Rhizobium rhizoryzae: one gene and its partner. The protein of the gene in region 1 interacts with the protein of each later gene in a pairwise test. Links are inferred from orthologs where the notes say so. Each region holds a gene or a part of one and is shown on either strand. Other genes may lie near its edges.

Region 1 (5,359 bases):
CGGACATCTTGAAATCCGTTAAATCAATCGCTCTCGTGGGGGCGTCTCCCAACCCTAGCCGACCCAGCCATGGCGTAATGGGCTTCTTGCTCTCCAAGGGGTACCACGTCATTCCCGTCAATCCGGGTCAGGCTGGCAAGATGATTCTTGGCCAGAAGGTGTATGGTCACCTGGGCGATATTCCCGAACGGATCGACATGATCGATGTGTTCCGTGCCTCGGAATATCTGGCTGAAGTTGTCGATGAAGCGCTTGCGCTTTCTCCGCGCCCAAAAGTCCTCTGGACCCAGTTGGGCGTGAGGGAAGAAAGTTCGGCGGTGCGGGCAGAGCAAGCTGGTGTGCAGGTTGTCATGGATCGGTGTCCGGCAATCGAATATCCTCGACTGCTCGGGCACCATCCAGTGCATTGAACCGACACGGGTCGAGAGGTTCGGGAGCGCTAGTCCACCAGCAAATCCGGCTGTACCCGAAGCGCGTTCATCTCGCCTGCGTTCACGCAGTATGCGGCAAAGTTTTCCGGTGCCTGATGCATGCCAAGGTCGTGTCGGCATTGCTCCTTCGACGCGCAGTGCGAGCAATTCGACTGCATCTCGCGGAACTGGTTCGGTGACAGAAGGCGCACCTCGACCGGATCGATATGCAGGGCCTGCATCAACCGTTCCATTTCTTCCGCGCCATTCGCGGCCAGGCGGTTCAGCTCCAGCAGCCGGTGACGGTCTATACCCAGATCTGCTGCAATTTCGCTCTGGAGCTCCGGTCCCAGCTCATCCAATTCCGATAAGGTTTGGAAACAGTTGCGAATATTTCCGTAGAGATGCGACAAGCGCGCTGCGAAACTTCCCGATGCTTCGTTCATAGCCATGCTGATGCCTCCTGACGATCCGGCTCGCAGTGTGGCACGTCTGTGAGCAGCCACCTTGATCCGGATCAAGTCCTTATCGGGGAAGCAGCAGTTCCGTCTGCAGCGTCGAACCGCGCAAAGAATTTCTCAATGCAGTCCGGTTTATGGCGTTTGGCGGTTTGTCGCCGGAGCATGGCGCTGTCTATAGTGTGCCTCAGTCAGCCGAACACGGCGGTATTCGTTCAAGGGAGGAACCACTATGACAACCGACAATCCGGGCTTTTCCACACTTGCAATTCATGCAGGCGCAAAGCCTGATCCGGCCACAGGCGCCCGAGTGACGCCTATCTACCAGACAGCGTCCTACGTCTTCGAAAGTGCCGATCATGCCGCGGCTCTTTTCGGACTGCAGCAGTTCGGAAACATCTATACGCGAATTATGAATCCCACTCAGGCGGTACTGGAGGAGAAGGTTGCTGCCTTGGAAGGCGGCACCGCGGCTCTTGCCGTCGCTTCGGGCCACGCAGCGCAGATGCTCGTTTTTCATACGATCATGAAGCCCGGGAGCAATTTTGTCGCTGCACGCCGTCTCTACGGAGGCTCCATCAACCAGTTCGGACACGCCTTCAAGAATTTTGGCTGGGACGTACGTTGGGCAGACCCTGCAGATCCGCAAACCTTCTCCGCGCAAGTCGACGAGAACACGCAGGCGATCTTTATCGAGAGTCTTGCCAATCCTGGCGGCACCTTTGTGGACATTGCGGCGATTGCAGAAGTCGCTCAGAAGCATGGCCTTCCATTGATCGTGGATAACACTATGGCTAGCCCCTATCTGGTTCGTCCCCTTGAGCACGGAGCCGATATCGTCGTGCATTCCCTGACCAAGTTCCTCGGCGGGCATGGCAATTCGATGGGTGGCATCATCGTGGACGGAGGCACCTTCGACTGGACCGCATCAGGACGTTATCCGATGTTGTCCGAGCCGCGGCCTGAATATGCCGGTGTCGTGCTGCATCAGACGTTCGGCAATTTCGCTTTTGCCATCGCTTGCCGCGTTCTTGGCCTGCGCGATCTTGGACCTGCGATTTCACCCTTCAACTGCTTCATGCTGCTGACCGGTATCGAGACGCTTCCGCTTCGTATGCAAAGGCATTGCGACAATGCCCTGGCGGTGGCGAAGTGGCTTAAAAAGCACGAGAAAGTTTCCTGGGTTTCCTATGCCGGACTGGAGGATGATGCGAATCATGGTCTGCAGCAACGCTATTCACCATCTGGCGCCGGCGCGGTCTTCACCTTCGGCCTGAAGGGCGGCTATGAGGCTGGCAAGACGTTTGTGGAAGGGTTGAAGCTTTTTTCGCATCTGGCCAATATCGGCGACACACGTTCGCTGGTCATTCACCCCGCTTCAACGACCCATCGACAATTGACGCCCGAACAGCAGACGGCTGCCGGGGCAGGGCCGGACGTCGTGCGCTTGTCGATTGGCATCGAGGATCTGAAGGATATCATCGCCGATCTCGAGCAGTCGCTCTCGAAGGTATGAGGATAAGATGAACGACGTCGTCCGCTTTGATATTGCATCCATTGAGCCGGAGGAGGGCGCGCCAGCGCCTGATCGGCTGATTTCCGGTGAGCCGCGGTTCCGGACATGGAATGTTGAAGAGGCGGATGGCGGCGTCTATGCCGGGATTTGGGAATCAACGCCCGGCAAATGGCGTATTCTTTATGACGAATGGGAGTATTTCCATATTCTTGAAGGCCATTCCGTCGTGACCCCAGATGGTGGCGCGCCCATTCATCTCAAGGCGGGCGACAGGCTGATCCTCAGACCAGGGTTCAAGGGAACCTGGGAAGTCATTGAAACGACTCGCAAGGACTACGTGATTCGACTGTGATCACCGCTGCTGCTGCCGTGCCTCTTTCAGCATCAGCGACAACGACGCCCCCAGAATAAGCAGTGCGCCCAGCCACAGATACCCGCTCGGCGCATAACCAAACACGACCCAGCCAGCGAGCACGTTGAGCGGCAACTTCAGGTCATCGAACGGCTGCACGTAAGCGGCGTCGGCAACGCTGTAAGCGAGCGTGAGTAGATATTGCCCGATAGCGGTCAAGAAGCCCGCCAGAACGAGTAGCCAAAGCGTTGAGGCCTGTGGCAGGGCAAAGCCGGTACCAAAGGCAAGAGCGGCATTGATGGGTGTCAGCAGCACGAACAACCAGATCGTGACGGTCTCGGCCGGTTCATGATGCGTCAGGTTCTTCATGATCAGGGATGAACCGCCCCAGAGCAGAGCAGCCAGAACGGGTAGGAGCGCGGTTGCTGAAAAGCTGTCTGCCCAAGGCTGTAGAATGATCATAGCGCCTGTAAAGCCGATTGCGGTTGCCGACCAACGGTGCAGACCAACAGTCTCGCCCAGAAACAGACGGGCGCCGATGATGACGAAGAACGGCGACGTCATGACAAGGGCAATCGCCTGCCAGATCGGGACAGTCACCAGACCGTAGGCCCAGGCCTGAACTCCCAGAGCGGCCAGGACGACGCGAAGCAGGTGACGGATCGGATGGCGCGTTCGCATTGCCCTGATCCCAAGCTTCATCAGCAAGGGCAAGGAGAAGGCTGTTGCAATGGCATATTGCCAGAACGCCATGGAGGAGGCTGGAAAGTGCAGTACCATGGCCAGCCATTGGGTCAGAACATTGATCGCTGCAAACACAATCCCTGCCAGGATCATGAAGAGCGCGCCCAGTATGGCAGGAGAGCGGATCAGGCTTTTCGGCTGGTGCGCGTTCATGGAGATATCCGTCGTTACTGCTGGCCGCAACTGTCGACCCCGGATCACACCGATAACAAGTCAACGGTTCGCCATCAAATGGAAAGCCCGGCACGATGGCCGGGCTTGGATCTTCAAAACAGCTGCGCTTCGGAAAACGCATGCTAAATAGCCTTAGCTGTTGACGGCGTCCTTCAGGCCCTTGCCGGCCGAGAACTTCGGAACGTTACGAGCCGGGATATCAACTTCAGCGCCGGTCGATGGATTACGGCCCTTCGAAGCTTCGCGGCGCGATACGGAAAAGCTACCGAAGCCTGCGAGACGAACATCGCCACCGTTCTTCAGTTCAGCCTGAACGGCATCGAGAACTGCGTCAACAGCCGATGCGGCGTCTGCCTTGGACAGACCAGCCTTTTCAGCAACGGCGGATACCAATTCGTTCTTGTTCATGTTTCCACCCCTTTCAATGGTTTCACACAAATGGACCTAGTCGGGGCAACGATTCATGCCGCCCTTCGCCCAACCAAAAGCTCTGCGATTGCCTGAAAAACAAGGGGCTCTCAGCAGTTTTCACAAAAAAGGCCGGTGAAATACCGGCCTTTTTCCACAAGAGGTGCATAATCTACACCCTATGATGCTCAATGAGCGACAGTCGCACCCGTATCGTCGCTGCCGTCAACAGCAGCAATGACCGTCGTTTCAACCGTTCCATCCCATTCAATCGGCTCCGGTTTGCGCAGGAGCGCATGCTCCAGAACCTCACCCATCCGCGATACAGGGATGATCTCCATGTTGTTCTTCACGTTGTCCGGGATATCCGCCAGATCCTTCGCGTTCTCTTCCGGGATCAGAACCTTCTTGATGCCACCGCGCAGTGCAGCGAGAAGCTTTTCCTTCAGACCACCGATGGGCAGAACCCGACCACGCAGGGTGACTTCCCCCGTCATGGCGACATCCTTGGAGATCGGAATTCCCGTCATGATGGACACGATGGCAGTTGCCATTGCGATACCAGCGGACGGACCGTCTTTTGGCGTTGCGCCTTCCGGAACGTGGACATGGATGTCCGATTTGTCGAAGAGCGGCGGCTTGATTCCGAAGTCGACAGCACGCGAACGGACATAGGATGCCGCCGCAGAAATCGATTCCTTCATCACGTCCTTCAGGTTGCCGGTTACGGTCATGCGACCCTTGCCCGGCATCATGACGCCTTCGATCGTCAGCAATTCGCCTCCGACCTCGGTCCAGGCAAGACCGGTGACGACCCCGACCTGATCTTCACGCTCAGCTTCACCGTGGCGGAACCGCGGAACGCCGAGATAATCGTGAATGTTCGCGGCGGTGACCTCGACGGTCTTCGTGTTGCCCTTTATGATCTCCGTCACGGCCTTACGTGCGAGTTTCATCAGTTCACGTTCGAAGTTACGGACACCGGCTTCACGGGTGTACTGCTGAATGATCGCGGTCAGGGCGTCGTCGCTGACGGAAAACTCTTCCGGCTTCAACGCGTGCTCCTTGATTGACTTCGGCAGAAGGTGGCGCTTCGCGATCTCGCGCTTCTCATCTTCCGTGTAACCGGCGATCCGGATGATCTCCATGCGGTCCATGAGCGGGGCAGGGATATTCAGCGTGTTCGCGGTCGTGATGAACATCACGTCAGAAAGGTCATATTCCACTTCCAGGTAGTGATCCATGAAGGTGGAGTTCTGAGCCGGATCGAGCACTTCGAGAAGAGCCGATGATGGAT
Region 2 (5,817 bases), 2.3 Mb from region 1 along the record:
GCTGAACTTGATCTCTATCCGGCCTTTGCCGGAATGGGGCCAGAGCCGACCGGGAATCTCCTGGATGCGGATCTGCTTGCGAAAAGGTTCGAAGGGCGTTCACAACCCTTGAAAAGCCTATTGCTCGATCAGACCGTCATTGCGGGCCTCGGCAATATCTATGTCTGTGAGGCGCTCTGGCGTGCCGCGCTTTCGCCTCTGCGAAGAGGCGCGACGCTCGTGACCGTGACGGGCAAGGCCCGGCCACCTCTGCAACTGCTGACGCAATCCATTCGCGACGTGATTGCCGATGCCATCGCGGCGGGAGGGTCTAGCCTGCGAGACCATATTCAGACGGACGGCTCCCTGGGCTACTTCCAGCATAGTTTTGCGGTCTACGATCAGGAAGGACAGCCCTGTCGGCGAGAGGGTTGCAGCGGAACGATTGAACGCGTCGTACAGTCCGGCCGTTCAACCTTCTTCTGCGCAACGTGCCAGAAGTGACTCGCAAGACTCGAGGTTTGCGTGCTTTTCGCAAAAATTCCTGCGAAATTGCGCGTTGACGGCGGGCTGCATTCCAGCTATTAGACCGCCCACAGTTGGGAAAGCCTTCGACGGCTTCCTCTATTGCTCCCAAATTGCTGGATGACAGGTCAGGTAGACCCGGCGCGGCGACGGCGGAGTTTTGGTTCGAATTCGAAGAGAGGCAGAGATGGCCAATACCACTTCGGCGAAGAAGGCGACCCGCAAGATCGCACGCCGCACAGACATCAACAAGGCGCGTCGTTCGCGCGTTCGTACCTTCATCCGTAAGGTTGAAGAAGCCATCGCTTCGGGCGATGCAGCAGCAGCAGCAGAAGCTCTCCGCGCAGCACAGCCGGAAATCCAGCGCGCTGCCACGAAGGGTGTTGTTCACCGCAACACGGCCTCCCGCAAGGTGTCGCGTCTGGCGGCTCGCGTGAAGGCAATCTCCGCCTAATTACCGTCACAAACGGTTGTCATTTTTGAAGCCCGGTCATCGACCGGGCTTTTCGTGATTCTGACCTGTAAGAACTTGGGTCATAGGGCGGTAAAGAGCTGCATGACACCTTAGTGACAGAAATAATTGTTTATTTTCAATTATTTATCGGAGGATCCTGTCAAGGCTGTCGCAGTCGGTCGGGGAAATTCGAGAGTCTGTGAGTCAAGCGATTTTTTATTTTTTTGCCCTTTCTCGCCATCTGTCTCTATGTCATTTTCGAATCCCATTGATTCGTTTGAGATTCTCCCCGAAAGCCTCTTCTCCGAGTCAAATTAGGCGCTCTGAGTCAACGCGCCTGGCTTAATTTTATGTAAAATTCGTCGTTGATTCCCCCCCATGATCCTGCCTTAATGGGTCCCAGCAAGAGGCACGGGGAACCCTCCAGAAAATCGACGCAGAGAATTCGGCTTGACCGAGGTCTCCAGATTTTCGTCTCTTGTCCGGACCGCGACTGCAGTTCGGTTCTTCAAAAAGTTTGAGCGTATTCATCGGTGCCTCATGGGCTCCGCGGTCTATCGTTCGTGCCGAATGGGGCGTTGCATTCGGATAGAAGTGTGGGTCTGGTTTCATCGACGAGGGTGAGATCGGGCTTCCTGGGGCGCACGGGGGCGCGCCAGCAGCCGGATAGCCGGCGTCGTGCGAGGGGTCGCGCGGCAAATGCAACCAAGGCGGATGTTGCCGGTTCTGGCGAGGAGAACCGAATGCAGAGGCCGAACAAGAATTTGTCCTGGCGGGTGGCTTTGGCACCTTCCGGCAGGAAACACATGAGAAGGCGGCAAGGAATGCATATGAACACCGTATCGACCCGGACTTTGGAGAGTGGCAACCAGGTGTCCGAGGCGTTCGAAAGCGTTCAGTCCCAGGCGGCAGGGGAAAAATCTGAAATGAAGCATGATGCTCTGTTCGAACGGTTCAGTGCCCGTTTGAAGGCGCAGGTCGGCCCTGACGTGTATGCAAGCTGGTTTGGTCGCCTGAAACTGCACTCCATCTCCAAGAGCGTCGTTCGTCTCAGCGTGCCGACGACCTTTCTCAAATCCTGGATCAATAACCGCTATCTGGATCTTATTACCTCGATCTTCCAGGCCGAGGATTCTGAGATCCTGAAGGTTGAGATCCTGGTGCGCACAGCCAGCCGTGCAGTTCGTCCGTCAGGCGAAGAGCGTGCAGCAGCGCCGGAAACTGCCGTTGCAGCACCGCAGCGCCGTTCCAGCGGTCCGCGCGAAATCGGCCAGATCGCGGCCTTTCCGACGCAGTCCCAGCCAGCACAACAGGCTGCAGCGCCATCTGCTCGCACCGCTTCTGCGAGCCCGCTGTTTGGCTCGCCGCTCGACAGCCGTTACACCTTCGACACCTTCGTCGAGGGTCCGTCGAACCGGGTGGCACTGGCCGCTGCCCGCACGATTGCGGAAGCCGGTGCAAGTGCCGTACGGTTCAATCCGCTGTTCATCCATTCCGGTGTGGGCCTTGGCAAGACGCATCTGCTGCAGGCCATTGCCAATGCGGCGGTCGGCTCATCGCGTATGCCGCGTGTCGTCTATCTGACTGCTGAATATTTCATGTGGCGTTTTGCAACGGCCATTCGCGACAACGACGCGCTGACCCTGAAGGAGTCGCTGCGCAACATCGACCTTCTCATCATCGATGACATGCAGTTCCTGCAGGGCAAGATGATCCAGAACGAGTTCTGTCACCTTCTGAACATGCTTCTGGACAGCGCAAAGCAGGTGGTTGTCGCCGCTGACCGTGCACCGTGGGAGCTGGAATCGCTTGATCCTCGCGTCCGTTCGCGCCTCCAGGGTGGCGTTGCCATCGAGATGGAAACGCCGGACTATGAAATGCGCTTTGAGATGCTGAAGCGCCGTCTGGAAATGGCTCGTCAAGATGATCAGGCGCTCGATATCCCGGACGAGATCCTCAGCCACGTCGCGCGCAATGTTGCCAATTCGGGCCGTGAACTTGAAGGTGCGTTCAACCAGTTGATCTTCCGGCGCTCGTTTGAACCGGAGCTATCCATCGGGCGTGTCGATGAGCTTCTGGCGCATCTCGTCGGTGCGGGCGAGGCCAAGCGGGTTCGCATTGAGGACATTCAGCGGATCGTAGCGCGCCACTACAACGTCTCGCGCCAGGAGCTTGTGTCGAACCGCCGTACGCGTGTCATCGTCAAACCGCGCCAGATCGCCATGTATCTGTCGAAAACGCTGACGCCACGGTCATTCCCGGAAATCGGTCGCCGCTTTGGCGGGCGCGATCATACGACCGTTCTCCACGCTGTGCGCAAGATCGAGGAGCTGATTTCTGGTGATACCAAGCTCAGCCACGAGGTCGAACTGCTCAAGCGTCTGATCAACGAAAACAACGCCTGATGAAACGCGGTGGCATGGGTTGTGATGCTGATGCCACCCGATCCTTCTACAGTCGTCGTGCGGCAAGCTATGCCGCAGACACAGGTGATTATTCTGTTTCGGAACATCTGACGCGCTTCAGCGCTCTCCTGGCGCAAGATGCGCGGGTGCTCGAGCTTGGTTGCGGCAGCGGCCGCGATAGCGCCTGGATGCTATCGAAAGGTTTTGAGGTTCACCCAACCGATGGGATTGCCGAGATGGCGGAGCAGGCCTCGGCTCGTCTCGGAATTCCCGTTGCTGTCCTCCCTTTCGCTCAGATCAGCGCGCTCGATAGCTATGATGGCGTCTGGGCGAATGCCTGCCTTCTCCATGTCCCGCGGCATGACCTGGCTGATATCCTCCAGCGTATCCAGCGTGCACTGAAGCCGAACGGTATCTTCTACGCCAGCTACAAGGCTGGTCGGGGAGAGGGCTTTGATGGGCTTGGGCGCTACTACAACTATCCTGATCAGGATTGGCTGCGCTTGAACTATGGTCGCGGCTGGTCTTCGCTGGAGATCCTAGCGCAACAGGGTGGCGGCTATGATGGCCTGCCAACGCCCTGGCTCCATGTTTTTGCGCGGAAAGCCGATGGCGGCGAACAGGTCGTTTAGATCCGCCGCGCGTGAACGATGATTTCGGAGCTCGAGTTCGGATCGAAGGGCGTCTTGTCCCACCATCCATAGACCTGCGTGATCGAAAATCCAGCCTGAGCAAGCAGATCTGTGATGGTATCGAGGGAAGGAAAGCGCAGCGTACTGCTGCTCACCAATCGGTCGCCGTCTGCCATGGTGTAGACCGCGTCGAAGGTTACCTGATCGCCCTGGACGTCGCGGTACTGGTAGAAGACTTCCACAGTGCCTTGCCCCAGGATATGTCGGCGCGTTTTTGTCTTTTCCTGCGTCCAGGTTTCCCATTCACATCGAGATGGATTGCGGCTTTCAAAAACAAGCCTTGCATCTGGCTCAAGATGTCGAGCGATGTTCCTGAGCGCCTTCAGCGTATCGTCATCAGTCAAAAACACCTGAAAGACATGCGCTGTCATGATCGCGAGTTGGAAGCGCTCCCGGAGATCGAATTCTGCTGCGGCAGCCTGCACCCATTGCACCCGCGCCTCGCTATCCTTCGCCTTGGCAATGGAAAGCATGCCGGGGGCGGGATCGACACCTGTTACCTGATGACCATCGGCGGCAAGCGGCAGGGTCAAGAGCCCCGTACCGCAGCCAATATCCAGAATGCGGCAGGGTGAAGAGGCGAGGGAGAGATAATAGGCCCGATCTTTGCCATGAGCGTTGAAATGATCATAAAGGGCGGCCATGTCACTACGCGCAAACTGATCATCGACGGGCATGTGATCCTCCTGTCAGTGAATGGTTTGCTGTTTCAGCAAGCCAGATCCGCCACCACCGCGTCGAGGATCAGCATCCCGGCTGGCGTGCACCGTAGCCTGGAATTTCCAAGGCGCTCTATAAACCCGTGTTCCAGTAAAAACTGCTCGCGCGCCGGATTTGGGAAGCGACCGGACAATTGCTGCCAGCGGGCAAGGTCCACGCCCTCGCGAAGGCGCAAGCCCATCAGCAGAAGTTCGTCGGCCTGTTCCTCGCGCTCGAGGATCTCGTGCTCCACCATGCCATGACCATTGGCTTCCACCTGCTCAAGCCAGCGTTCGGGCATCCGTTCGGTCGCGGTCGCGATCTTTGTGCGGTCGCGGCTGATGCGCCCATGCGCGCCTGGACCAATCCCGGCATAATCGCCATAGCGCCAATAGGTCAGGTTGTGTCGGCTCTCGGCACCTGGCTTTGCGTGGTTTGAAACCTCATAGGCAGGCATACCGAAGCCTTCGGTGATGGATTGCGTTGCCTCATAGAGTGCCGCAGATTGATCGCCATCCGGTACGATCAGTTTGCCAGCCTTGTGCAGCCCATAGAAGGCAGTGCCCTCTTCAATGGTCAGTTGATAGAGGGAAAGGTGATCCACGGCGTAGGATACGGCCTCGTTGAGCTCTCTTTCCCATTCCTCGACAGTCTGGTTCGGCCGTGCATAGATGAGGTCGAAGCTCATGCGCGGAAAAATCTCGCGCGCCAGACGTATGGCTTTCAGCGCATCCGCCACATCGTGCAGGCGCCCGAGGAACTTCAGGTCGCGATCATTGAGCGCCTGCACGCCGAGAGACACACGATTGACACCCGCCGAACGGTAGCCGCGGAAACGCTCCGCCTCCACGCTCGATGGATTGGCCTCCATTGTTACTTCTATGCCGGCTGGCGTATGCCAGCGGGCAGCGATGCCATCCAGAATGGCTTCAACGGTGGCGGGATCCATCAACGAGGGCGTGCCGCCCCCCAGAAAAATGCTGGTCACGGTTCGCGGGCCTGTCAGGCTTCGCATCGTGTCCATTTCCTTCAGGAATGCTTGTGTAAACCGCTGCTGATCAAC

Evidence for each region. Proteins that work in one complex are often made in the same cells at the same time.
Region 2: the proteins of hupB (region 1) and dnaA interact in binary tests that used the Escherichia coli proteins (3 or more experiments, as listed by UniProt). The link is inferred for Rhizobium rhizoryzae from one-to-one orthologs.

Annotation. Positions count from the first base shown.
Region 1 is NZ_CP049250.1:2,975,914-2,981,272, reverse strand. The notes cover bases 2,425-5,359. They hold hupB (DNA-binding protein HupB), read right to left. Parts: upstream 4,063-5,359; coding sequence 3,787-4,062; downstream 2,425-3,786. Other genes in these bases: lon (endopeptidase La), read right to left, coding at 4,251-5,359; G6N80_RS20250 (DMT family transporter), read right to left, coding at 2,737-3,633; G6N80_RS20255 (cupin domain-containing protein), read left to right, coding at 2,425-2,736. Outside these bases: G6N80_RS20270 (CoA-binding protein), read left to right, coding at 1-410; G6N80_RS20265 (DUF6455 family protein), read right to left, coding at 440-862; G6N80_RS20260 (O-acetylhomoserine aminocarboxypropyltransferase), read left to right, coding at 1,101-2,384; more of G6N80_RS20255, read left to right, coding at 2,392-2,424.
Region 2 is NZ_CP049250.1:642,137-647,953, reverse strand. What follows is about bases 1,203-4,072. They hold dnaA (chromosomal replication initiator protein DnaA), read left to right. Parts: upstream 1,203-1,782; coding sequence 1,783-3,363; downstream 3,364-4,072. Other genes in these bases: G6N80_RS09280 (class I SAM-dependent methyltransferase), read right to left, coding at 3,992-4,072; G6N80_RS09285 (class I SAM-dependent methyltransferase), read left to right, coding at 3,363-3,995. Also shown: mutM (bifunctional DNA-formamidopyrimidine glycosylase/DNA-(apurinic or apyrimidinic site) lyase), read left to right, coding at 1-483; rpsT (30S ribosomal protein S20), read left to right, coding at 692-958; more of G6N80_RS09280, read right to left, coding at 4,073-4,732; radical SAM family heme chaperone HemW, read right to left, coding at 4,765-5,817. UniProt on the Escherichia coli protein: Plays an essential in the initiation and regulation of chromosomal replication. Binds in an ATP-dependent fashion to the origin of replication (oriC) to initiate formation of the DNA replication initiation complex once per cell cycle.